Regions from separate parts of the Xanthomonas sp. WHRI 1810A genome, predicted to be linked through region 1. Evidence: predicted binding sites of a transcription regulator. Region 1 holds the regulator's gene; each other region holds the start of a gene.
The links. Region 1 encodes FliA, which starts transcription of late flagellar genes. Its sites were predicted from a motif close to TAAAGTTTNNCNNNCNNNGGCCGATAA; they were not measured.
Positions count from the first base shown of each region.

Region 2: ABQX22_RS19490 (methyl-accepting chemotaxis protein) is a predicted target of FliA. The motif match lies at 2,988-3,014, and genes of this name have one in related genera.
Region 3: ABQX22_RS14100 (methyl-accepting chemotaxis protein) is a predicted target of FliA. The motif match lies at 2,998-3,024, and genes of this name have one in related genera.
Region 4: ABQX22_RS04940 (methyl-accepting chemotaxis protein) is a predicted target of FliA. The motif match lies at 3,600-3,626, and genes of this name have one in related genera.

Region 1 covers NZ_JBEGED010000005.1:137,473-142,919, forward strand. The annotation lists gene ABQX22_RS09925 (protein phosphatase CheZ) at 1-400, opposite strand, end outside; gene cheY (chemotaxis response regulator CheY) at 441-827, opposite strand; gene fliA (RNA polymerase sigma factor FliA) at 979-1,719, opposite strand; gene fleN (flagellar synthesis regulator FleN) at 1,716-2,549, opposite strand; gene flhF (flagellar biosynthesis protein FlhF) at 2,668-4,023, opposite strand; gene flhA (flagellar biosynthesis protein FlhA) at 4,035-5,447, opposite strand, start outside.
Region 2 covers NZ_JBEGED010000013.1:187,388-192,834, forward strand. The annotation lists gene katG (catalase/peroxidase HPI) at 164-2,431, shown strand; gene ABQX22_RS19485 (acyl carrier protein) at 2,552-2,800, opposite strand; gene ABQX22_RS19490 (methyl-accepting chemotaxis protein) at 3,060-4,856, shown strand; gene ABQX22_RS19495 (LysR family transcriptional regulator) at 4,882-5,447, opposite strand, start outside.
Region 3 covers NZ_JBEGED010000008.1:166,625-172,071, reverse strand. The annotation lists gene ABQX22_RS14115 (dicarboxylate/amino acid:cation symporter) at 1-437, opposite strand, end outside; gene ABQX22_RS14110 (alanine racemase) at 506-1,630, opposite strand; gene ABQX22_RS14105 (LysR family transcriptional regulator) at 1,718-2,623, shown strand; gene ABQX22_RS14100 (methyl-accepting chemotaxis protein) at 3,074-4,252, shown strand; gene ABQX22_RS14095 (response regulator) at 4,269-4,637, shown strand; gene ABQX22_RS14090 (STAS domain-containing protein) at 4,634-4,939, shown strand; gene ABQX22_RS14085 (chemotaxis protein CheA) at 4,964-5,447, shown strand, end outside.
Region 4 covers NZ_JBEGED010000002.1:357,586-363,032, forward strand. The annotation lists gene ABQX22_RS04920 (polyamine ABC transporter substrate-binding protein) at 1-595, opposite strand, end outside; gene ABQX22_RS04925 (cupin domain-containing protein) at 640-981, opposite strand; gene ABQX22_RS04930 (NAD(P)/FAD-dependent oxidoreductase) at 978-2,402, opposite strand; gene ABQX22_RS04935 (AraC family transcriptional regulator) at 2,460-3,260, opposite strand; gene ABQX22_RS04940 (methyl-accepting chemotaxis protein) at 3,682-5,301, shown strand.

The DNA.
Region 1 (5,447 bases):
ACTCTTCGGCACTGATCTCGCGCCGCATGAAGCGGCCCCAGTCGGCGCTCAAGGCCTGGGCGTCGGTGGTGAGCCCGTTCATCAACGGGGTGCTTTGCTCCACCAGATCCATGGTCCGATTGGCTGCGTTCTCGGTCAGCCGGACCACGTACGACAAGCGCTCTGTCGCGTCGGTGATCTGAGAGACCTCTTCGGCCTGGGGCATGCTCGGGTCGATCTGGAAGTTGACGATGGCGCTGTGCAGCTCACGCGTCAGCTTGCCGACTTCCTGATACAGGCCGCGATCCCGGGTCTGGTTCAGCTCATGGATCAGTTGCACGGCGTCGCCGAACTTGCCTTTTTCAAGGCTTTCGACCAGCTGCTGTGCGTGTTTCTTCAGGGTTGACTCAAAGTCACCCATTGTCGAATCTTTGGAATCCATAGCGCCCTCGCAGCGAACATCAGCTATTGACGCGCTCGAATATCTTCTCGATTTTTTCTTTCAGTACTTGCGCTGTGAAAGGCTTGACGACGTACCCGTTGACACCGGCCTGTGCGGCTTCGATGATCTGCTCACGCTTGGCTTCAGCGGTGACCATCAACACCGGCAGACTGCGCAGGCGCTCGTCGGCACGCACCTGACGCAGCAGGTCGATGCCGGACATGCCCGGCATGTTCCAGTCGGTCACCAGAAAATCAAACGAGCCGCTTTGCAACATCGGCAAGGCGGTGATGCCGTCATCTGCTTCGGCCGTGTTGGTGAACCCAAGGTCACGCAACAGGTTTTTTATGATCCGCCGCATCGTTGAGAAGTCATCAACGATGAGGATTTTCATGTTCTTGTCCAATTCGACCTCCAAGCAGTCTTTAACGCGTCCAGCACCTGGACGCGCGTTCAATCAATACCGGCACAGCTCGCTGACCGGGCTGCACGAAACCACGACGGGCTTGGCAAATAAATGCGGCAGAACACGACACGCAACGTGCGTTGCGGGTCTGTCAACGTGCTCGCCATTCTCCCAGACGCCCTCGCAAACGCGCGGCGCACTGGCTGTGCAACTGGCTGACCCGTGATTCGCTGACACCCAGGACCTCACCGATTTCCTTGAGGTTCAGCTCTTCGTCGTAGTACAGCGCCAACACCAGGCGTTCACGCTCTGGCAGATTGGCGATGGCCTCGGCCAACGCGCTCTGGAAACGCTCGTCTTCCAGATCCCGCGACGGCTCGAGCGACTGGCTTGCGCCGTCCTCGTGCAGCCCTTCATGTTCGCCGTCCTGTAACAGGTCGTCGAAACTGAACAGCCGGCTGCCCAAGGTATCGTTCAAAATCCCGTAGTAATCGTCGAGACTCAATTGGAGTTCGGCCGCAACTTCGTGATCTTTAGCGTCACGCCCGGTTTTCGCTTCGATTGAACGAATCGCGTCGCTGACCATGCGCGTGTTGCGGTGCACCGAGCGAGGCGCCCAGTCACCCTTGCGCACTTCATCGAGCATCGCGCCACGGATACGAATCCCGGCGTAGGTTTCAAAGCTGGCGCCTTTGGTGGAGTCGTACTTGGTCGACACTTCGAGCAGCCCGATCATGCCGGCCTGGATCAAGTCTTCGACCTGCACGCTGGCTGGCAGACGCGCCAGCAAGTGATAGGCAATCCGCTTGACCAAGGGCGCATAGCGCTCGATCAGCTCATACTGGGAATCACGGGACGATTTGCTGTACATGCGATACCCACTTGCTGTCATGACACTGGCCCTGCGCTGGTCTGATGCACCAGGCGTTCGACGAAAAATTCGAGATGCCCACGCGGATTGGCCGGCAGCGGCCAGGTGTCCACTTTCTGCGCGATGGCCTTGAACGCCAGCGAGCACTTGGAACGGGGAAACGCTTCGTACACCGCGCGTTGTTTCTGCACGGCCTTGCGCACGCATTCGTCGTACGGCACCGCGCCTACGTACTGCAGGGCGACGTCGAGGAAGCGGTCGGTGACCTTGGTCAGCTTGGCGAACAGGTTGCGACCTTCCTGCGGGCTCTGTGCCATGTTGGCCAGGACCCGGAAACGGTTCATGCCGTAGTCGCGGTTGAGCAACTTGATCAGGGCGTAGGCGTCCGTGATCGAGGTCGGCTCGTCGCACACCACCAGCAGCACTTCCTGGGCGGCGCGCACGAAACTCACCACCGACTCGCCGATCCCGGCAGCGGTGTCGATCACCAGCACGTCCAGGTTGTCGCCGATGTCGCTGAACGCCTGAATCAGCCCTGCGTGTTGCGCCGGGGTCAGGTGGACCATGCTCTGGGTGCCGGACGCCGCCGGCACGATGCGGATACCGCCCGGGCCCTGCAGCAGGACGTCGCGCAGCTCGCATCGACCTTCAACGACGTCGGCAAGGGTGCGTTTTGGCGTAAGCCCCAGCAGCACGTCGACGTTGGCCAGACCCAGATCGGCGTCCAGCAACATGACGCGGCGTCCAAGCTCGGCCAGCGCCAGTGAAAGGTTCACCGACACGTTCGTCTTGCCTACGCCACCTTTGCCACCGGTCACTGCAATAACCTGTACGGGATGCATGCTGCCCATGTTAATTGTTTACCTTGTCTTGCTTAGACCTAAGCCACATGTCGGGCTGCACGTTCGTGGTACGAACAATGCCTGGCAGACCAGCGAAGTGGGTGCATTCCAGTGTCATATTCTTCACCTAACCCACGCGCTTGCCAGGGCTGTGATAAAGATCCGCAAACATATCCGCCATCGCTTCCTCGCTTGGCTCCTCCTGCATCTGCACGCTGACCGCTCGACTCACCAACTGGTGCCGACGCGGCAAATGCAGATCATCCGGGATCCGCGGTCCATCGGTTAGATAGGCCACAGGCAATTCATGACTGATCGCCAAACTCAACACCTCTCCGAGACTGGCTGTTTCATCCAGTTTGGTCAGGATGCACCCGGCCAGACCGCAACGTTTGTAGCTGTGATAAGCCGCCGAGAGCACTTGCTTCTGGCTGGTGGTTGCCAGTACCAGGTAGTTGCGCGACTTGATGCCGCGCCCCGCAAGGCTTTCGAGTTGCAAACGCAGGGCTGGATCGCTGGCCTGCAGGCCTGCGGTATCGATCAGCACCACGCGCTTGCGCAGTAAAGGTTCCAGCGCCTGAGCCAGGGATTGCCCCGGATCGACGTGGGTGACGGGCACATTCAGGATCCGGCCCAGGGTTTTCAATTGCTCCTGGGCGCCGATCCGGAAACTGTCCATGCTCACCAGCGCGATGTTCTGTGCGCCGTATTTCAATACGTACCGGGCCGCCAGCTTGGCCAGCGTGGTGGTTTTGCCCATGCCGGCAGGGCCGACCATGGCGATCACACCGCCCTCTTCCAGTGGCTCTTCGTCCGGCGTCGCGATCATCCGCGCCAGGTTCGCCAGCAGCATGCGCCAGGCGTGCTGTTGGTCATCGGTGTTGGGCACCATCGCCAGCAGGTCGCGGGACAACGGGCCCGACAGGCCGACGCGTTGCAGACGACGCCACAGGTTGGCCTGGGCCGGGCGACTGCCTTGCAGCTGGTTCCAGGCTAGAGAGCCGAGTTGCACTTCGAGCAACTCGCGCAGGCCATTCAATTCGGAGCGCATCGACTCAAAGGCACGCTGCCCGCCCGCGGGTTCTGCGTACGCTGCACGCTCTGCACGGTCCGCCGCGACAGCCGCGTGGACCGAGGGACGGAACGGTTCATCCAGCGTCGGCTCGATGTGTTTTTCGTCGTCGCTCAACGGCAGGCCGGCGAACAGCTGGCGGTTGGTCGACGAGGTATCCAGTTCGCCACGGGTGCCGAGTTCGGCCTGGGCCGAGACGATGCGCGACTGGGTCTTGCGCAGCTCGTCTTCGAGTTCGATGTTCGGGACACGCGGCGCCAGCGCCGACAGTTTGTAATCGAGCGCGGCAGTCAGTTCCACGCCACCGGCAATCCGCCGGTTCCCGATGATGGCCGCTTCGGCGCCCAATTCATCACGAACCAGTTTCATGGCTTGTCGCATATCGGCGGCGAAAAAACGCTTAACTTGCATGACTCACTACCTCAGCCGTTCGGCCCGACAGTCGCTACGATGGTGACTTGCTTGTTGTCAGGAATTTCCTGATACGCCAATACATGCATGTTCGGTACAGCCAGGCGTCCAAAGCGGGACAACATGGCGCGAACCGGGCCTGCAACCAACAAAATAACCGGCTGGCCCTGCATCTCCTGGCGCTGCGCTGCGTCGATCAACGAACGCTGCAGCTTTTCCGCCATGCTCGGTTCCAGCAAAACGCCTTCTTCCTGACCCTGACCGGCCTTCTGCAGACTATTGAGCAATATCTGTTCCAACCTTGGCTCCAGCGTGATAACTGGCAGCTCCGGCTCAATGCCCACAATGCTTTGCACGATTGCTCGGGACAAACCGACCCGTACGGCCGCCACCAGCGCGGCGGTATCTTGACTCCGCGCAGCGTTGTTGGCGATGGCTTCGGCGATGCTGCGGATGTCGCGCACCGGCACCTGCTCGGCCAGCAACGCCTGCAACACCTTGAGCAGCGCCGACAGCGACAGAATGCCCGGAACCAGCTCTTCAGCCAGCTTGGGCGAGCCCTTGGCCAGCAATTGCATCAACTGCTGCACTTCTTCATGCCCGATCAATTCATGGGAGTGCTTGTACAAGATCTGGTTCAAGTGAGTGGCAACCACCGTGCTGGCATCTACCACGGTATAGCCGAGGGATTGCGCTTGCGCTCGCTGGCTGATTTCGATCCACACCGCTTCCAGGCCGAACGCCGGGTCTTTGGCGTTGATGCCATTGAGGCTGCCGAACACTTGGCCGGGGTTGATCGCCAGTTCGCGGTCCGGGTAAATCTCGGCTTCGGCCAGGGTCACGCCCATCAGCGTCAGGCGGTAGGCGCTGGGCGCCAGGTCGAGGTTGTCGCGAATATGGACAGTGGGCATCAGAAAGCCCAGTTCCTGAGACAGCTTCTTGCGCACGCCCTTGATCCGCGCCAGCAGTTGACCGCCTTGATTGCGGTCCACCAGCGGAATCAGGCGGTAGCCCACTTCCAGGCCGATCATGTCGATGGGGGTCACGTCATCCCAGCCCAGCTCCTTGGATTCCTGCGAGCGGGTCGGCGACGGCAGCAGCTCCTGTTGACGCTTGACCTCCTGCAACGCCATGACCTTGACCTGATCCTGTTTTTTCCAGAGCAGGTACGCGCCACCGGCCGCCAAGAGCCCGAGGCTGATGAACGAGAAGTGCGGCATGCCGGGCACCAGGCCCATGACGATCATGATGCCCGCCGACACTGCCAGCGCCTTGGGCGTGCTGAACATCTGGCGATTGATCAGCTTGCCCATGTCTTCGGAACCCGACGCACGGGTCACCATGATGGCGGCAGCGGTGGACAACAGCAGGGACGGCAACTGCGCCACCAAACCGTCACCGATGGTCAGCAGCGCGTAGACCTT
Region 2 (5,447 bases), on a different contig from region 1:
GGCCTGACATTCACGCCTTATCGAGGCGCGCCGTACAGACCAGAAACCACGTCTATCGCCCTGTTAACTTTGTTCTATTAGCTCTCTGGGCGAGGGCGTCTAGTCTTCACTGGCCGAAAGTAATATTCAGGCCGATTCAAACCTGCTGAGGACAATAACGATCATGTCGACAGAATCGAAATGCCCCTTCAACCACGCCGCCGGTGGCGGAACGACCAACCGCGACTGGTGGCCGAACCAGATCAATCTCAAGATCCTGCACCAGCATTCTTCCTTGTCAGACCCCATGGGGGAGCAGTTCAACTACGCCGAGGCCTTCAAGAGCCTGGACCTGGACGCCGTCAAACAAGACCTGCGGGCCTTGATGACCGATTCGCAAGAGTGGTGGCCAGCGGACTTTGGCCACTATGGCCCGCTGTTCATTCGCATGGCCTGGCACAGCGCCGGCACCTACCGCACGGCAGACGGCCGGGGTGGCGCGGGCGCCGGGCAGCAGCGGTTTGCACCGCTCAACAGCTGGCCGGATAACGTCAGCCTGGACAAGGCGCGGCGTCTGATCTGGCCGATCAAGCAGAAATACGGCAGCAAGATTTCCTGGGCCGACCTCATCATCCTCACCGGTAACGTTGCGCTGGAAACCATGGGCTTCAAGACCTTCGGTTTCTCGGGCGGCCGTGCCGACGTGTGGGAGCCGGACGAAGCGGTCTACTGGGGTTCTGAAACCACCTGGCTCGGCGGTGAAGAGCGCTACGGTGCGCAGAAGGAAATGCAGCAGCCCGGCGAGGGCACGCTGGTGGCCGAGCCGGACATGCATGGCAGTGAAGAGAGCCGCACCGACGGCGAGCGTAACCTGGAAAACCCTCTTGGCGCCGTGCAGATGGGCCTGATCTACGTGAACCCGGAAGGCCCTGATGGCAATCCGGACCCTGTCGCCTCGGCCAAAGACATCCATGAAACCTTTACCCGCATGGCGATGAACGCTGAAGAGACTGTGGCTTTGATAGCTGGCGGCCACGCATTCGGCAAGACCCACGGTGCCGGCCCTGCCGACAACGTCGGCGCGGAACCGGAAGCTGCCGATATCGAGCAGCAAGGCCTGGGCTGGCGTAACAGCTTCGGCACCGGTAAAGGGCGCGACACCATCACCAGCGGCCTGGAAGTCACCTGGACCTCGACGCCGACCCAATGGAGCAACGAGTACCTGGAAAACCTCTTTGATTTCGAGTGGGAGCTGACCAAGAGCCCGGCCGGCGCGCACCAATGGACACCCAAAGACGGCGCAGGGGCCAATGCCGTCCCGGATGCCCATGACCCGTCGCGGCGTCACGCGCCGTCCATGCTGACGTCTGACCTGGCGTTGCGTTTCGACCCGGTCTTCGAGCCGATCGCCCGACGTTTCCGGGATAACCCTGACCAACTGACCGACGCATTCGCCCGCGCCTGGTTCAAGCTCACCCACCGCGACATGGGGCCGCTGGCCCGCTACCTCGGGCCGGAAATGCCCGCCGAAGAACTGCTGTGGCAAGACCCGATCCCCGAGGTCAACCATCCATTGGTGAGCGAATCCGATGTGCTGTCGCTCAAGGGCAAGATCCTCGCGTCCGGCCTAACGGTGTCGCAACTGGTCTCCACCGCCTGGGCCGCGGCCTCGACCTTCCGCGGTTCGGACAAGCGCGGCGGGGCCAACGGCGGGCGGATTCGCCTGGCACCACAAAAGTTCTGGCAGTCCAATCAGCCCCAACAGCTTGAAAGCGTGCTCAAGACCCTTGAAGGCATCCAGCAGGCGTTCAACGACACCCAGCCGGACGGCAAGCAGATTTCTATGGCGGACCTGATCGTCCTGGCCGGCAACGTCGGCGTTGAACAGGCTGCGAAAAATGCCGGTCATGACGTCAAGGTGCCGTTCTCGCCAGGGCGTATGGACGCCTCTCAGGAACAGACCGATGTCGAGTCTTTCAGTTTTCTGGAACCCCGGGCTGACGGCTTCCGCAACTACTTGAAGGGACACTACAAGGCCAAGCCCGAGGCACTGTTGATCGACAAGGCGCAACTGTTGACGCTCACGGCGCCGGAAATGACCGTGCTGCTGGGTGGTCTGCGCGTGCTGGACACCAACGTGGGGCAGAGCAAACACGGCGTGTTCACCGAGCGGCCGCAGGCACTGACCAACGACTTCTTCGTCAACCTGCTGGACATGGGCACGGAGTGGAAACCGGTGTCGGACGCCAGGGAAGCGTTCGAAGGACGGGATCGCAAAACCGGCGCCGTCAAATGGACCGGCACACGTGTGGATCTGGTGTTCGGCTCCCACGCTCAGCTTCGGGCGCTGGCCGAGGTGTATGCCAGCGAAGACGCACAGGAGAAGTTTGTCGGCGATTTCGTCAAGGCATGGACCAAGGTGATGAACCTTGATCGGTTTGATCTGAGGTAATAACCACAACCTGTAGGAGCCAACTTGTTGGCGAAGCGGCTGGTTCGGTCTATCCCGGCTGACGCTTCGCGAACAAGTTCGCTCCTACAGATTGCGGTGTTGAGCGGCTTGTTTTGAACGCTAGCGGCCGGCTGTTTTTTTCATTATGAGGTCAACAATCTCCTTTACCGTCCTGATGCTTCCAACCTCTTCGTTAGTTGTCTCGATCTTGAATTCCTCCTCGACGGCCATTACAAGCGTCGTACCGTCGATCGAATCAAGCCCCAAGTCGTTCACAAGGTTTGCCGCCTCCACGACCTTACTCACCCCAACGTTCAGGTTGTCAGCAATAATGTTTCTCACTTTCACCAACACATTCGCCCTGTCCATAACCCACCTCGTCCGTTTGTGAGGCTGTAATGATCAGCCTCGATACCCCGTGCGACAACTGTCAGAAATGACAGGTTTGGCCTGAAAAGCAGACGATTCCGACGAAATGTATCGATGGCACGGCACTCAGAAAGTCAGGTCACGCATAATCCGCGGACAGATCACCGATCTGTGATGGGCTTCACATTAAAGCTTTTGCCCAGCCGGCCGATTTGAAGCTTCTAAAGTGATTTTTTACTTTGCCTCAGGGAGCTACGGCATGCAGGCGTTAAAGGCGTTGTATGAATCGATTGAAAGGCACTTCTTCAACTCGCTGACCAGAAAGCTGTCGAGTCTCTTTCTGCTGGTGGTCGTCAGCGGGTTGCTCTATTGGGTGGCGCTGAGCATGCGTGCCGACATTCTCCTGCAGTTGCGCGCCGCGCAGTTGGACGCGGGCTTGCTGGCGCAGATCGAGGGCAAGTTGAATGGTCTAAGCAACGCCATTCTGGTCAGCACGCTGTTTACGCTGGGCATGGTCAGTTTCATGGTCTGGTATTTCCGCCATCTGATCGTGCGGCCTGTGACCTACATGACTCACGCGCTGGAAGAAATCGCCAATGGCGAGGGCGATCTGTCCAAGGACCTGCCGCTGCTGACCCACGATGAAATTCGCGTACTGGCCAGCACCTGTAACCGTTTCCTGGCCAAGCAGCGCGAGATCATCAGCAACGTTCAGGCCCTCACCGTGCACATCGCGGTCGAGTCCGCCCGCTCGTTGAAGAACATCAGCGATTCCAGTGACAGCGCCACGCATCAGGCGCGGTTCGCCAAGGAAGTGATGGAGCAGAGCAACACGGCGGTAGGCCGCATCGAAGAGGTCTCTCAGCAGACGCAAGGCATTTCCAGTACCACCGCGCAGAACCTGAGCATGGCCCGCGCTTCGTATTCCGAGTTGCTGGAAGTCACCGGCAACATCAGCGAAATCTCCCGCAGCCTCGGTGAATTCAGCACGTTGGTGTCGGCGCTCAACCAACGCTCATCGAGCATCAAATCCATCGTCGGGCTGATCCAGCAGATTTCTGCCCAGACCAACCTGCTGGCACTCAACGCGGCCATCGAGGCGGCGCGTGCCGGCGAAAGCGGCCGTGGTTTTGCGGTGGTGGCCGACGAAGTGCGCACCCTGGCGCAAAACGTCAGCCGCGCCACCGAAGACATCTCGCAGAACATCGACGCCATGCTGCTGGAAGTCAGCTCGACCCACGAGCAGACCACCCAGATCAGCCACAGCGCGCGGGAGACGCAGAAAGTCGTCGAGCGCGCCTCCGGCCATTTCGAAAGCATGATCGGCGACTTCGAATCCACCAACGGTAAGCTCGCGGACATTGCCGGCCACATTCAGCAGTTTGCCGACAGCAACACCGGCATCAACGAACGCGTGACGCGGATTCACGCCGACAGCCAGTCCATCGACCAACGCATGCAGCACTCCGCCACCGCCACCCGCGATCTGTCAGGCGTGGCGGAAAAAGTGCAGGCGCTGCTGGGCAAATTCGTCCTGGGCCACGGCCCGCTCGATGCGGCCATCACCCGTGCCAGCCGATGCCGGGATGTTTTACAGATCCGTCTCGCCGAGCTGCAAAAGCAAGGCGTCAATCTGTTCGATCAAAGCTACAAATTGATTCCCAACACCGATCCGAAGCAATACATGACCAGCTACACCGAGCGCTTCGCCCAGGTCTGCCAGGAAGCGTGCGACGCGCTCACCAAAGGCACGCAGGGCGGCAAGGTCTCGTTCATCGTCGACGCCAAGGGCTACTGCCCGGTCAACAACAGCTGGGTCTCGAAAAAGCCTACCGGCAATCGCGACATTGACCTGCCGGTGTGCCGAAACAAGCGCATGTTCTCCGACCCCATCGGCCTGCGCGCGGCGGGGAATAAGCAGCGCTTCCTGCTGCAGACCTACCTGCGCGACACCGGCGAAATCATGACCGAGATCGACGTGCCGTTCTTCTTTGACGGGCGGCATTGGGGCAATTTGCGGCTCGGTTTCGATGCGGCGGCGTTACTGGCGGAGTAAGACAGGCACGCGTGCGAACCGGCTTTCACGCGCGCCCGCTCACGGCTGTGGCGAACACCTCGCGCAGCCATGTGCAACCGCCGTCGCGGTGCACCCGCTCATGCCACACCATCACCATCTCGTACCCCGGCACTTCAACCGGGGCTTCGACAGCCTGTACATCACGTCTCCCGGAGACCAGCCGTGAAGGCAGCATTGCCACCAGATCGGTACTTGCGACGACCGACAGGGCGAACAGAAAGTGGGGCACGGACAACGCCACCCGGCGGCTGAGTCCGACCTCTGCCAGGGATTTGTCTGTCACGCCATAAAACCCGCCGCTGCCATCTTTGGAGACCAGTACGTGTTCGAGATCGCAGAAGTCTTGCACCGACATGCGCGGTTTCAGACGCGGATGGTTGATTCGTCCTACGAGCACGTAGCGTTCGGTGAACAGTGACTGGCGATGAAGACCGGCGGGTGCGTTGTCGGCGGTTTGCAGCACGACGTCGATGGCGCCTTGTTCGGCCTGCTTGAAGACGTGTGAAGGGCTGAGGTCGAGAATGGCCAGTCGGGTATGAGGCGCTTCGACACGCAGGCGTTGCAGCGCGG
Region 3 (5,447 bases), on a different contig from region 1:
GCGCTGATCACGCTTTGGGGAACGATATTGGTTATGAACGCCTTGAGATTGAAGGGCGCAACATTGATCCCCAAGGTTTCGCCGGTACCAGGCAAATGGGCCGCCATCTCGCCGCCCAAGTCGAGAAAGTTGCAGGCCATAATACCAATGAGCAGCGAGATCACGGAGGCGGTAAAAAACCACGCCAATGAGCGCAGCCCCATTCGGCCAATTGCTTTAGTGTCTTGCATGTTGGCAATACCTGACACCAGACCGCAAAAGATCAGCGGCGCAATAATCATCTTGATCGCGCGCAAAAATATCTCGGTAAATATGGACAGGTACTGTGATACCACCATCTGTGCATTGGACTCGCTTAATACCGGATGCAAGCAGGCGCCGACAGCGGCCCCCAGGATCATTCCAATCAAGATCCAAACGGAAAGGTTCTTCATCATTAGCGGTACGCCTTTACTCTTATGTGATTAATAGGCGGCAGTTAAAGCAACAAACACGAAAACGATATTTACCAGCCCGCGATGCGTGGCCAGTAACCCAGGCGGCGTCCCTGGGTCAGGACGTGATAACCGTTATGCTGCGCAGAAGTGGCACAGGCATGGTTGGGTAGAATCCGCAGCTGCGTCCCTACGGAAAGCTCTTTAGCCGCTTCGATATCGCCGGAGCGTGATGAGATGATGCCGTGCTCTTGATTGGCCGCCGTGACGATCAGGTCGCCAACGGGCTCGCCGTGGATGTCGCAAACAATGCCGTATCCCTGATCCACACGCTGCTTGGCGGTACCTCGGTCGCGGGAAAGCGCCATCCACCCAGCATCGACGATGGTCCAGCCTTTTTCAGGCTGATGGCCGATGACAGTGGTGAGCACCGACACCGCGATGTCTTGCACCCGGCACACATCCAGGCCCGCCATTACCAGATCGAAGAAGGCAAAGACACCAGCCCGAATCTCGGTGACGCCTGAAAGATCCTCAGTGAACAGCGCTGTGGGTGTGGAACCTACACTGATGATCGACAGTTCGAATCCAGCGTTGCTGAGCAGTTGCGCAGCATCAACGACTGCCGCGCGCTCCTGACGGGCATAAGCCTGGATCTCACTGATGGAGTGGCTGTCGTAAGAGTTGCCGGCGTGAGTCATGACCCCGCTGACCTTCACGCCATTGCCGCGCAAGACGCCAGCGATCTCCACCAACAGGTGCGACTGCGGCGCAATACCTGAACGATGGCCGTCACAGTCGACTTCCAGCAGAACCTCAAATCGTTGCGCGCTGCTCTTGGCGAAATCCGCCAACAGGCGAGCGCTCTCAAGATTATCCAACACCAACTTCAAGGCAGCGCCCTGTTCGAGCAGCCGTTCGGCATGGCCAAATTTATTCGGGGCGATGCCGACGCCATAAAGAATGTCGGTAAATCCAGCGGCAAAAAAGAAGTCCGCCTCACGCAGGGTCGACACTGTGATCGGCCCTCGCCCCCCCTCAAAAAGGCGCTCAGTCACTTCAAGGGATTTGTTGGTTTTAACGTGAGGCCGCAGTTTCACATTGAATGGCGCCAGCTTTTCACGCATTCGCAGGATGTTGGCATCCAACCGATCTACGTCCAGTAACAGCGCGGGGGTTTCCAGTAATTCTGCCATGTGTTCTCTCCGGTAATGGCGCTATTCTAAGCCCTCAAAACCGCCGTGAACTTTAGACTCACTCACTCTATGATTCAGTAATTCTTAATGACTGATGCCTTTGAAATTCGCTTCCTGCTCGTGATTCGTGAAAGCAAAAGCCTGCTGGAGGCTTCACGCAAGCTTGGGCTGACGCCGTCAGCGGTCACTCAACGTCTTCAGCAAATGGAGAAAAAACTTGATATCCGTCTGGTGGACCGTTCTGCCAGGCAGTTGCGTTTCACTGATGAAGGAGAGCTGTTGTGCGCGCGCGGTGCCGAACTCCTCGAGCAGTTCGACGCCTTATTGGAAGATTTGCATGAAAGGCGCAAGGGTTTCGTTGGCAAGCTGAAAATCAACGCACCCTTTGGTTTTGGCAGGCAGTACGTTGCACCTGCGGTGGCCGCTTTCAAGAACCTGCACCCAGAGGTGGACATCGCGCTGACCCTTTCCGACCAGCCCATGGTCGAGGCAACCGACCGCTTCGATGTGGTGATTCATATCGGTCAGCTTGGGGTGTCGAATCTAGTGGGCCGAACGCTTGCGCCGAATCGCCGGTTCGTCTGCGCCTCGCCGGCGTTTCTCAAGCGACAGGGGCCAATCGAGACACCCGAACAACTCGCTGAACTGCCGTGCATTGCATTACGCGAGAATAACGAGGATGTGACCTTGTGGCAGTTCACCCGAGGACGGAATACTCAAAGCGTGCGCATTCGTCCGACCTTAAGCAGTAACGATGGTGGCGTCATCCGGCAATGGGGATGTGATGGCCAAGGCATCATCCTGCGGTCTGAATGGGATGTTGCCGACGCTTTGGCCGACGGAACCCTTGTAAGACTGCTACCGGCCTGGAAACTACCGGACGCAGACGTTGTGGCGTTGACACATCAACGGGAGGGTTTGCCTGAACGCACGCGCGACTTCATGCGTTTTTTACAGGACTTTTTCAGGCCGTTAGCGCCTTGGAGGACATGAAGCCCCGAGCTTGAAGGCTTGATGCCTGACCCGGATCACTTGCCCACGGCTCCGCGATGGAAAGATCACAAGGTGCCCATGACAAAGAAATTGAATGGAGAGTTGGAAGAAGAGATTAAGCGCGAGCGCCGGCTGCGAGGCTTTCAAATCTTTACACAGTGAAAGCGTCCGAGTGTTGCACAGAGTTGTACACGTTTAAGGCATGCCGACTACATAGCCTGGATCTAATAATTCGCCTTGAGCACCCGCCCTGTCTGGCTCATAGGATTTGGCGCCAGGACAAGCAAAAAGGCCAATACCTCACTGGATTCCCTCGCTGTACAACACTTGTATATATTTAAATGTCAGGCCGACGAATGGTGGTTTTTGAGGGGTCAAGTTTTATGACGCACTGGTGATAACCAAGTTACTTCGCACACTTGGTTTGCGACTGCTCAGTATGGAGTGCATATGCCCACGTCAAGGAATGTCGGTCTTTTCGCCCTTCTCGCCCCCGGTGCCTTAGCAGGTGTTGCAGCGTGTGGAGCGCTGACCGTCCTGGGTGGCGGCGCACTATCATGGCCGCTGATAGTCGGGTGTACATTGGCACCAGGGTTGTTCTCGGGGCTATGCGCCGCGTGGCTCGCACAGCGCATCAAAAACGAGTCAGGGCTCCGCCAAGCGGCCTTGGACGACATCCATGCGCGACAATCGGAGCAGGCTCCAACGCCTGCACTTGAAGTGCTTTGTCAGCAGGCACTGCCGATCTGGGTCAGGCAAATCGACACCTCCCGTGAACAGACCGAGCAAGCGATTTCCGACCTTACTTCTCGATTCGTCGACATCTCCCGGCGCCTGGATGAAACCGTGCGCGCTTCTCAGATCGCCGCAGACGGCGGCGCTGCAGGCGCCAGCAGCCTGACCACCAGCGCAGGTGAGCTGTATCAGGTGGTTGAGTCATTACGGCTCGCTCAGCAGAGCCGCGACGAGATGCTCGGCGAAGTACGCAATTTGACCTCTTACACCGGCGAACTCAGGTCGATGGCCGCCGACGTAGCCGCCATCGCTGCACAAACCAACCTGCTGGCGCTAAACGCGGCCATCGAAGCGGCGCGCGCCGGAGAAGCAGGACGAGGTTTTGCGGTGGTTGCCGACGCCGTACGTACCCTCTCCAGCCAATCCAGCGAGACCGGCCAGAAAATGTCGGCAAAAGTCGACATCATCAATGCCGCCATCACGCGGCTGGTAGAGGTCGCAGGCGAAAGCAGCGAGCGCAGCAACGACAGCGTCAGCGCCTCCCAGAGCACCATCGAAGGGGTGCTCGCGCGCTTCGGCTCGATCACAGATCAGCTGCGCCAATCCGCCGAGGGCCTGCTAAACGAAAGCGCGGGCATCGGTCAGGAAATCAGCGATGTGCTGGTCACCCTGCAGTTTCAGGATCGTGTCAGCCAGATTCTCAATCAGGTGCGCGAACGCATGAATGCCCTGTACGACGAGCTCCAGCAGGCCGAGCGCAGCGGCCACCCCTTGATCATGGACGCCAACGCCTTTATGGCGCAAATGGAACGCGGCTACGCAATGCGCGAGCAGCGCCAGAATCACGTTGGCAAGTCCACCCAGACCGCTGAAGAAACGATTACTTTTTTCTAGCACCACAGGAGGCCGCATGGCCAAGACAGTACTGGTAGTCGACGATTCCGCAAGCATTCGTCAAGTGGTGGGCATCACGCTGAAAAGCGCAGGTTACGACGTCATCGAAGCCTGCGACGGCAAGGATGCGCTGCGCAAACTCACCGGGCAGAAAGTGCACCTGATGATCAGCGACGTGAACATGCCAAACATGGATGGCATCACCTTCGTCAAGGAGGTGAAGAAGCTGGCGGCATACAAATTCACGCCCATCATCATGCTGACCACCGAATCCCAGGAGAGCCGCAAGCAGGAAGGCCAGGCGGCCGGCGCCCGGGCATGGGTGATCAAGCCTTTCCAGCCCGCACAAATGATGGCAGCCGTCGCCAAGCTGATTCTTCCGTGATAGTCGCCACCCGCCAGAACGGCATAACGCTGATGGCCGTGCACGGAGAAATGACCGTCTATACGGCGGCGGAACTCGCGGCGGCGTGGCGGCCATGGCTGGCGGATCCGCAAAGCTGGGAGCTGGACCTTGCTCAGGTGCCCGAGATGGATGGCGCCGGCTTGCAGTTGCTGTTGCTGGTTCAGCGCGAGTTATCCGCAGCCGGTGTGGCACTGACGCTGATCGCGCTGAGCCCGGCGGTCGAGCAGGCGCTGACGCTTTGCCGACTCGCCTCGCAATTCCAAGGACAACACCGGGCCTGATGTGCCCTTACGATGGACAGTGCCGTGAATATCAATCTTGATCAGGCTTTGCAGACTTTCATCGCTGAAGCGCGAGAGCTGCTGCAGGACATGGAGCAATCCCTGCTGCAGCTGGAACACGCGCCGGACGACGCCGATCAACTGGCCGGCATTTTTCGTGCAGCCCATACCATCAAGGGGTCGGCAGGGCTGTTCGGCCTTGAGCCGATCGTCAGCTTCGCCCATGTCGTCGAGGATGTGCTGGATCGACTGCGTGACGGTCACATCCACGTCACCCGTGACCTGACGGCATTGCTGCTGGGCTGCAACGATCATCTGCTGGAACTGATCGAGGTGGTCGCCGTACGCAGTGCCCCATTAAGCGCCGACAGCCTCAAGCGTGAAGCAAGCCTGCGGGAAAAGCTGCACGGGTTTCGCGAACCGAACCACGAACCGAGCCACGAATCGACCGGGGAACCAGCACCTCCCTGCACAGCAGACAGCAGTACCCAAGCGACTTGGCACATAT
Region 4 (5,447 bases), on a different contig from region 1:
CCTGGGCTTTGTCGTAGTCGGCCTTGTTCTTGCTGTGATGCGGCAGCCCCAGGTAATTCAGGGCGATGGGCAGAATCTCGGGGCCGTTGTCGAGCATGGCCACGCCGCACTTGGCGAGCTTCTTCATGTTCTCCGGTTTGAACACGATGTCCCACGAATCGATCGGCACGTCGCCCAGTACCGCCTTGACCTTGGCCACGTTGTAGCCGATGCCGGTGCTGCCCCACAGGTACGGAAACCCATAACGGTTGCCGGGATCGTTGGCTTCCAGCACCTTCATCAGGGTCGGGTTGAGGTTCTGCCAGTTGGGGAGTTTGCTGCGGTCCAGCGGCTTGAGCGCGCCGGCCGTGATCTGCCGGGCCATGAAGTGGTTGGACGGAAACACCACATCATACCCGGAATGCCCGGCCATCAACTTGGCGTCGAGCACCTCGTTGCTGTCGTACAGGTCGTACTGGGTCTGCTGACCGGTCCGGGTGGTGAAGGTTTGCAGGGTATCTGGCGCAATGTAACTGCTCCAGTTGTAGATCCTGACGGTGTCTGCCGCCTGGGCGGTGGACGCGATCAACAGTAACGGAACGATCGACTTCAGCATGCGAGACCTCAACCTTTGTTTTAGGCGTTATGGGTGAAGGCAGTTCAGAAAATCAGCACGTAGCTTTTGCGGACGGTTTCTTGTACATCCCAGATGCCCGTGGTGTTCGCAGGGAACATCAACGCGTCGCCGGCCTGGATATGAAGGGGTTCGCCGCCGTCCGGGGTGAAGGTGCAGCGCCCCTGGACGAAATGGCAGAACTCCTGTTGCACGATCTGGCGCCGCCAGCGGCCCGGGGTGCATTCCCAGACGCCGGCCTCGACACCGTCGTCGCGTTCAACGCTGACGGTAGCAACCTGCGACAGCGGTTCGCCCAGCGGCACACCGACGGCGCCGGGCTCACCCAGCGGTAAACGGGCGGTATCGCGAAAATGATCGATCTTCATGCAAACGGCTCCTTGGACTTCATCAGACGTTCCATGCACCCGGCCAGCCCTTCGGCCATCTGACGGCGCCAGCGGGGCGCATGGAGGTTGGCCAGTACCCGGTCTTCGTGAACGAAGCTCTGGATAATGGCGTTGTAACCCAGCCAGCGCAGCGGCTCGGGCTCCCAGCGTGGCAACGCCGTCAGCGGCCGGTCGCCGAGCACCCAGGGCTGGCGCGTGAGGTCGTTGTCCTGGCCCAGGATCAGCGCCGCTACCGTGCGACCGCCCAGGTTGCTGGCGCCGACGCCTTCGCCCCCATAACCGCCGGCCAGGGCAATCTTCTGGCGCCGGTCGGCGAGCATGTGCGGGTGAAAGCGCCGGGCGACGCCCAGGTTGCCGCCCCAGGCGTGGGTCAGGCGCACGTTGCGCAGGACGGGGAACAGTTCGCTGAACAGGTACTGACGCAAGGCGCGCTCGGCCTGACTGAGGTTGAAGTCTTCGCGCAGCCGGCCGCCAAAGAGATAACCACCGCGGGCGCCGAACACCAGGCGGTCGTCGCGGCTGCGCTGGCCGTAGGTGACTTGCCGGCTGTTTTCGCTGAACGCCTGCCCCCGGGCCAGACCGATTTCGGCCCAGACATCGGCCGGCAGGGGCTCGGTGGCGACGATCAGACTTTGCGCCGCCAGTTGGTATTTGTTCATGGGGGGCAGGGCGCTGGCATAACCCTCCACCGCCGGCACCACCCATTCGGCCGTCACTCGACCGTGCTCGGTGCGAACCTGGCCGGGCGTCCAGTCCAGTACGGCGCTCTGCTCGTAGATGCGCACACCCATCCGTTCCACCGCCTCAGCCAGCCCGCGCACCAGCCGTGCCGGCTGAATGGTCGCGCAGTGAGGTGAATACAGTGCGCCGTAAGCCTGGGCCACATTCAGCTGTTCGCGCAGGGCATAGGGGCTCAGCCAGCGGTAGTCGTCTTCGCCCAGGCCTTGGGCGCGGGCAGCCTCCAGTTGTTCACGCAGGCGCCGCTCCTGCTCGGGATAACGAGCCGCGCAATACAGCACACCGCCTTTGCGCAGCTCGCAGTCGATGCCTTCGACGTTGCACACCCGGGCCACTTCATCCGGAATGCCATGCAGCAATTGATAACCCGCGTGGCGTTGCGCGGCAGGCAGGGGCCCCAGCAGCCGGTCTTCGCCCAGCAGGTTGCCCATCAGCCAGCCGCCATTGCGGCCGGAGGCGCCGAAGCCGGCAATCTGCGCTTCGACGATGACGATGTTCAGGTGCGGGGCTTGTTGCTTGAGGTAATAGGCGGTCCACAGGCCGCTGTAACCGGCGCCGATGATCACCACATCCGCTTGCAGATCCTGATGCAACGCCGGACGCGGCGTCAGCCCCTCGCCCAGTTGCTCCATCCACAAACTCACACCACCCCAGCCAGCCATCACGTGCTCCATCGGTTGATTGCCGACAGAGATTAATGCGCGGCAACAGGGGCTGTGTTATCTGCGGGCACGCACGCAATGGGCTTTGAGCCAGGCTTTGGGGGTGCAACCGGTGTGACTGCGAAAGGCCTTGTAGAACGCCGACGTCGAATTGAACCCGGCACTCACCGCCAGGGCGTCGATGGGTGCGTTTTCACCGTGACTGGCCAGGCGCTCGAGCAGGTGGCTCAGCCGGGCCTGGGTCACGTAGCGGTAGAAGCTTTGCCCCAGCACCTGATTGAGCAGGTAGGACAGTTGATTGCGGCTGTAACCGGTAGCGCTGGCAATCCGGGCCAGGTCCAGGTCGGGGTCCAGGAACGGTTGCTGACGGGTGAAGTAATCGGCCAGGTCCCGGGCCATGAAACTCAACTGCCGCGCCGACAGCCCCAGCTTGCTGATCGCGGGGGCCTGACGCCCGGTCTGCGGCTCGCCGTTGCGCACCAGCGACGCGTATTCGTTGATGCGCAGAATCTGGCCGTCGCAGACCGTGATCGCTTCGCTGCTGCGAAACACCACCCGCTCGCCGCTGCCCTTCAGGGCGGTCTGGTACTGGATGAAGGCGGTGCAGCCGTCGGCGCGAATGCGGTCGTTGTGCTCCAGATACTCATCGGGATGACGCGGCAATGTGCCGGTGATGTAAGCGCGCAACTCGGTCAGGCCCATGCTGCGGTTCTGGAAAAAATCGTTGTACTGCACCTGCGGGTGATAGATCGCCAGAATCGCCTCCAGATCGCGGCGCTTCCACGCCAGGTGGTAACGCTGCACCACGTCGAGGGTAATCGGTGTCTGTTCGGCGGTATCGGGCGGGACGAGCGGCATGGGCGGACGGGCCTGGCAACGGGGCGGCGCCAGTCTAGCCCTTGAGTGGCGTGCGGGACAACGCAGGCTGGAATCATCGTTCAGTACGCGGCGCAGGTCCGCAGATGAGCTCAAGCAGCGAGCGGGTCAACATTCAAATGAGTATGTCCAATTAAACCTATATTCATTTGAATATCATTAGCCTCTTGAATAGTGCCCCATAAGTTTATTTGCGGTTTTCCTAAGCTTGCACATTCAACACAACTGCTGCTGTTTTCCAACGAATTTAAAGATTAAAAACCCAAGGTTGCGCAATCCACGCTTTTAATCACTAAAGGTATCCATTGGCCATTATCCGCTTCAGGTTTTTTTACCCTGAGTCGATAGCGTAATTGCCACATTAACGTCCTTCAAATCCGACCTCACACCCCAGGCAGTTCCCATGCGCCTCAGAAATATTAACGTCGCTCCCCGAGCCGCCCTGTTTTTCACTTTGATTATTGTGTTGGTTTTCGTACTTGGCGCCGTCGCCATCGTACAAATGGGAAAGTTGCGAGATTCGGAAAAGGACGTCGAAACCAACTGGATGGCCAGCATTCGTCAAACGGGATTGATGAACACGGGCGCTTTGCGCCTCAGGCTCGAAACCCAGCGCGCGATCGCAAACCCTGAAGGTATTCAAAAGACCATCGCCTCGTTCGAAGGCTACCGGAAAGCGTTCACCGATGCGGTGGCAAAGTATGAGTCGTTCATTGCCAGTGATCATGAGCGTTCGTTCTATCAGGCGGTCAAGGGATCGGCTGACGAATACGCCAGACACCTGGCGGTTCTCGAACCCATCCTGACACGTGGCGACTCGGCCGCTGCGGCTGATCTGGTGGCGACCACGATCCGGCCCCTGACGGAAAAAATGGAAGGTCAGATCAAGGACCTTACCGACTACAACAACGAAGGCGCAGCGCTCGCAGGACAAAATGCGACCGACCTGTATGCCTCCGGGCTGCAATTCGTTATCGGCCTGGTGGTCGGCGTGGTCATTCTCACCATCGCCTTGGCCACATTGCTGACCAAAAGCATCACCTCCCCGATCAGTGAAGCGTTGTCCGTCGCCGAACGTATCGCCAGCAGCGATCTGTCGAAGGAAGTCACCACCAGCGGCACGGATGAAGCGGGGCGGTTGCTCAAAGCCCTGTCGCAGATGCAGGCCAACCTTCGCACCACCATCATGCAGATTTCCGATTCATCCAACCAGTTGGCCTCGGCTTCTGAAGAAATGACCGCGGTCACGGAGGAATCGAGCCGTGGCCTGGTGTCGCAGAACGATGAAGTGAATCAGGCGGCAACGGCTGTCACCCAGATGAGCGCAGCGGTGGACGAGGTGGCGCGCAATGCGGAGTCAGCCTCGGAAGAATCACGACGCACCCAGGGCTTTACCGAGGCGGGCCTGGAACGCGTGGCCGACACCTTGAAGTCGATTCAACTGTTGAGCGGCAACGTTGATAACACCAGTGATCAGATCCAGGTGCTGTCACAGCGTGCGCAAAGCATCAGCAAGGTGGTCGAAGTCATCCGCGCGATTGCCGAACAGACCAACTTGCTGGCGTTGAACGCCGCCATCGAAGCCGCGCGAGCGGGTGAACAAGGTCGGGGCTTTGCCGTGGTGGCTGACGAGGTCAGGGCCCTGGCTCATCGCACCCAGGTGTCGACGCAAGAGATTGAAACCATGATTTCGGCGATCCAGAGCGATTCCCAACTGGCGGTGGACGCCATGGGCAAGAGCAAGACGCTCGCGACGCAGTCCCTGGATGTGGCGCAAAAGGCCAGTGGCTCCCTGGATCAGATTGCGACGGCCATTACCCAGATCAACGAACGCAACCTGATGATCGCCACCGCGTCGGAGGAGCAAGCCCACGTGGCGCGCGAGGTTGATCGCAACCTGGTCAGTATCCGGGAGCTGGCGGCTCAAAGTTCTGCCGGGGCCAGCCAGACCGCCAGTGCGTGCGGTGAAATGTCAAAGCTGGCCATTGACCTCAACCAACTGGTGAACCGCTTCAAGGTGTGATGCGCGTTCGTTAGCCGTTTCACTGACGTTCAACTTAACGTCGCCCTCTGCTCCAGGAGGGCGACGAATAAGCAACACGCCATTACTGTTGATACCGGGTACTTATCATGTCCGAAATTCCTCTCGCAAGCGGTTGGAGATTGATC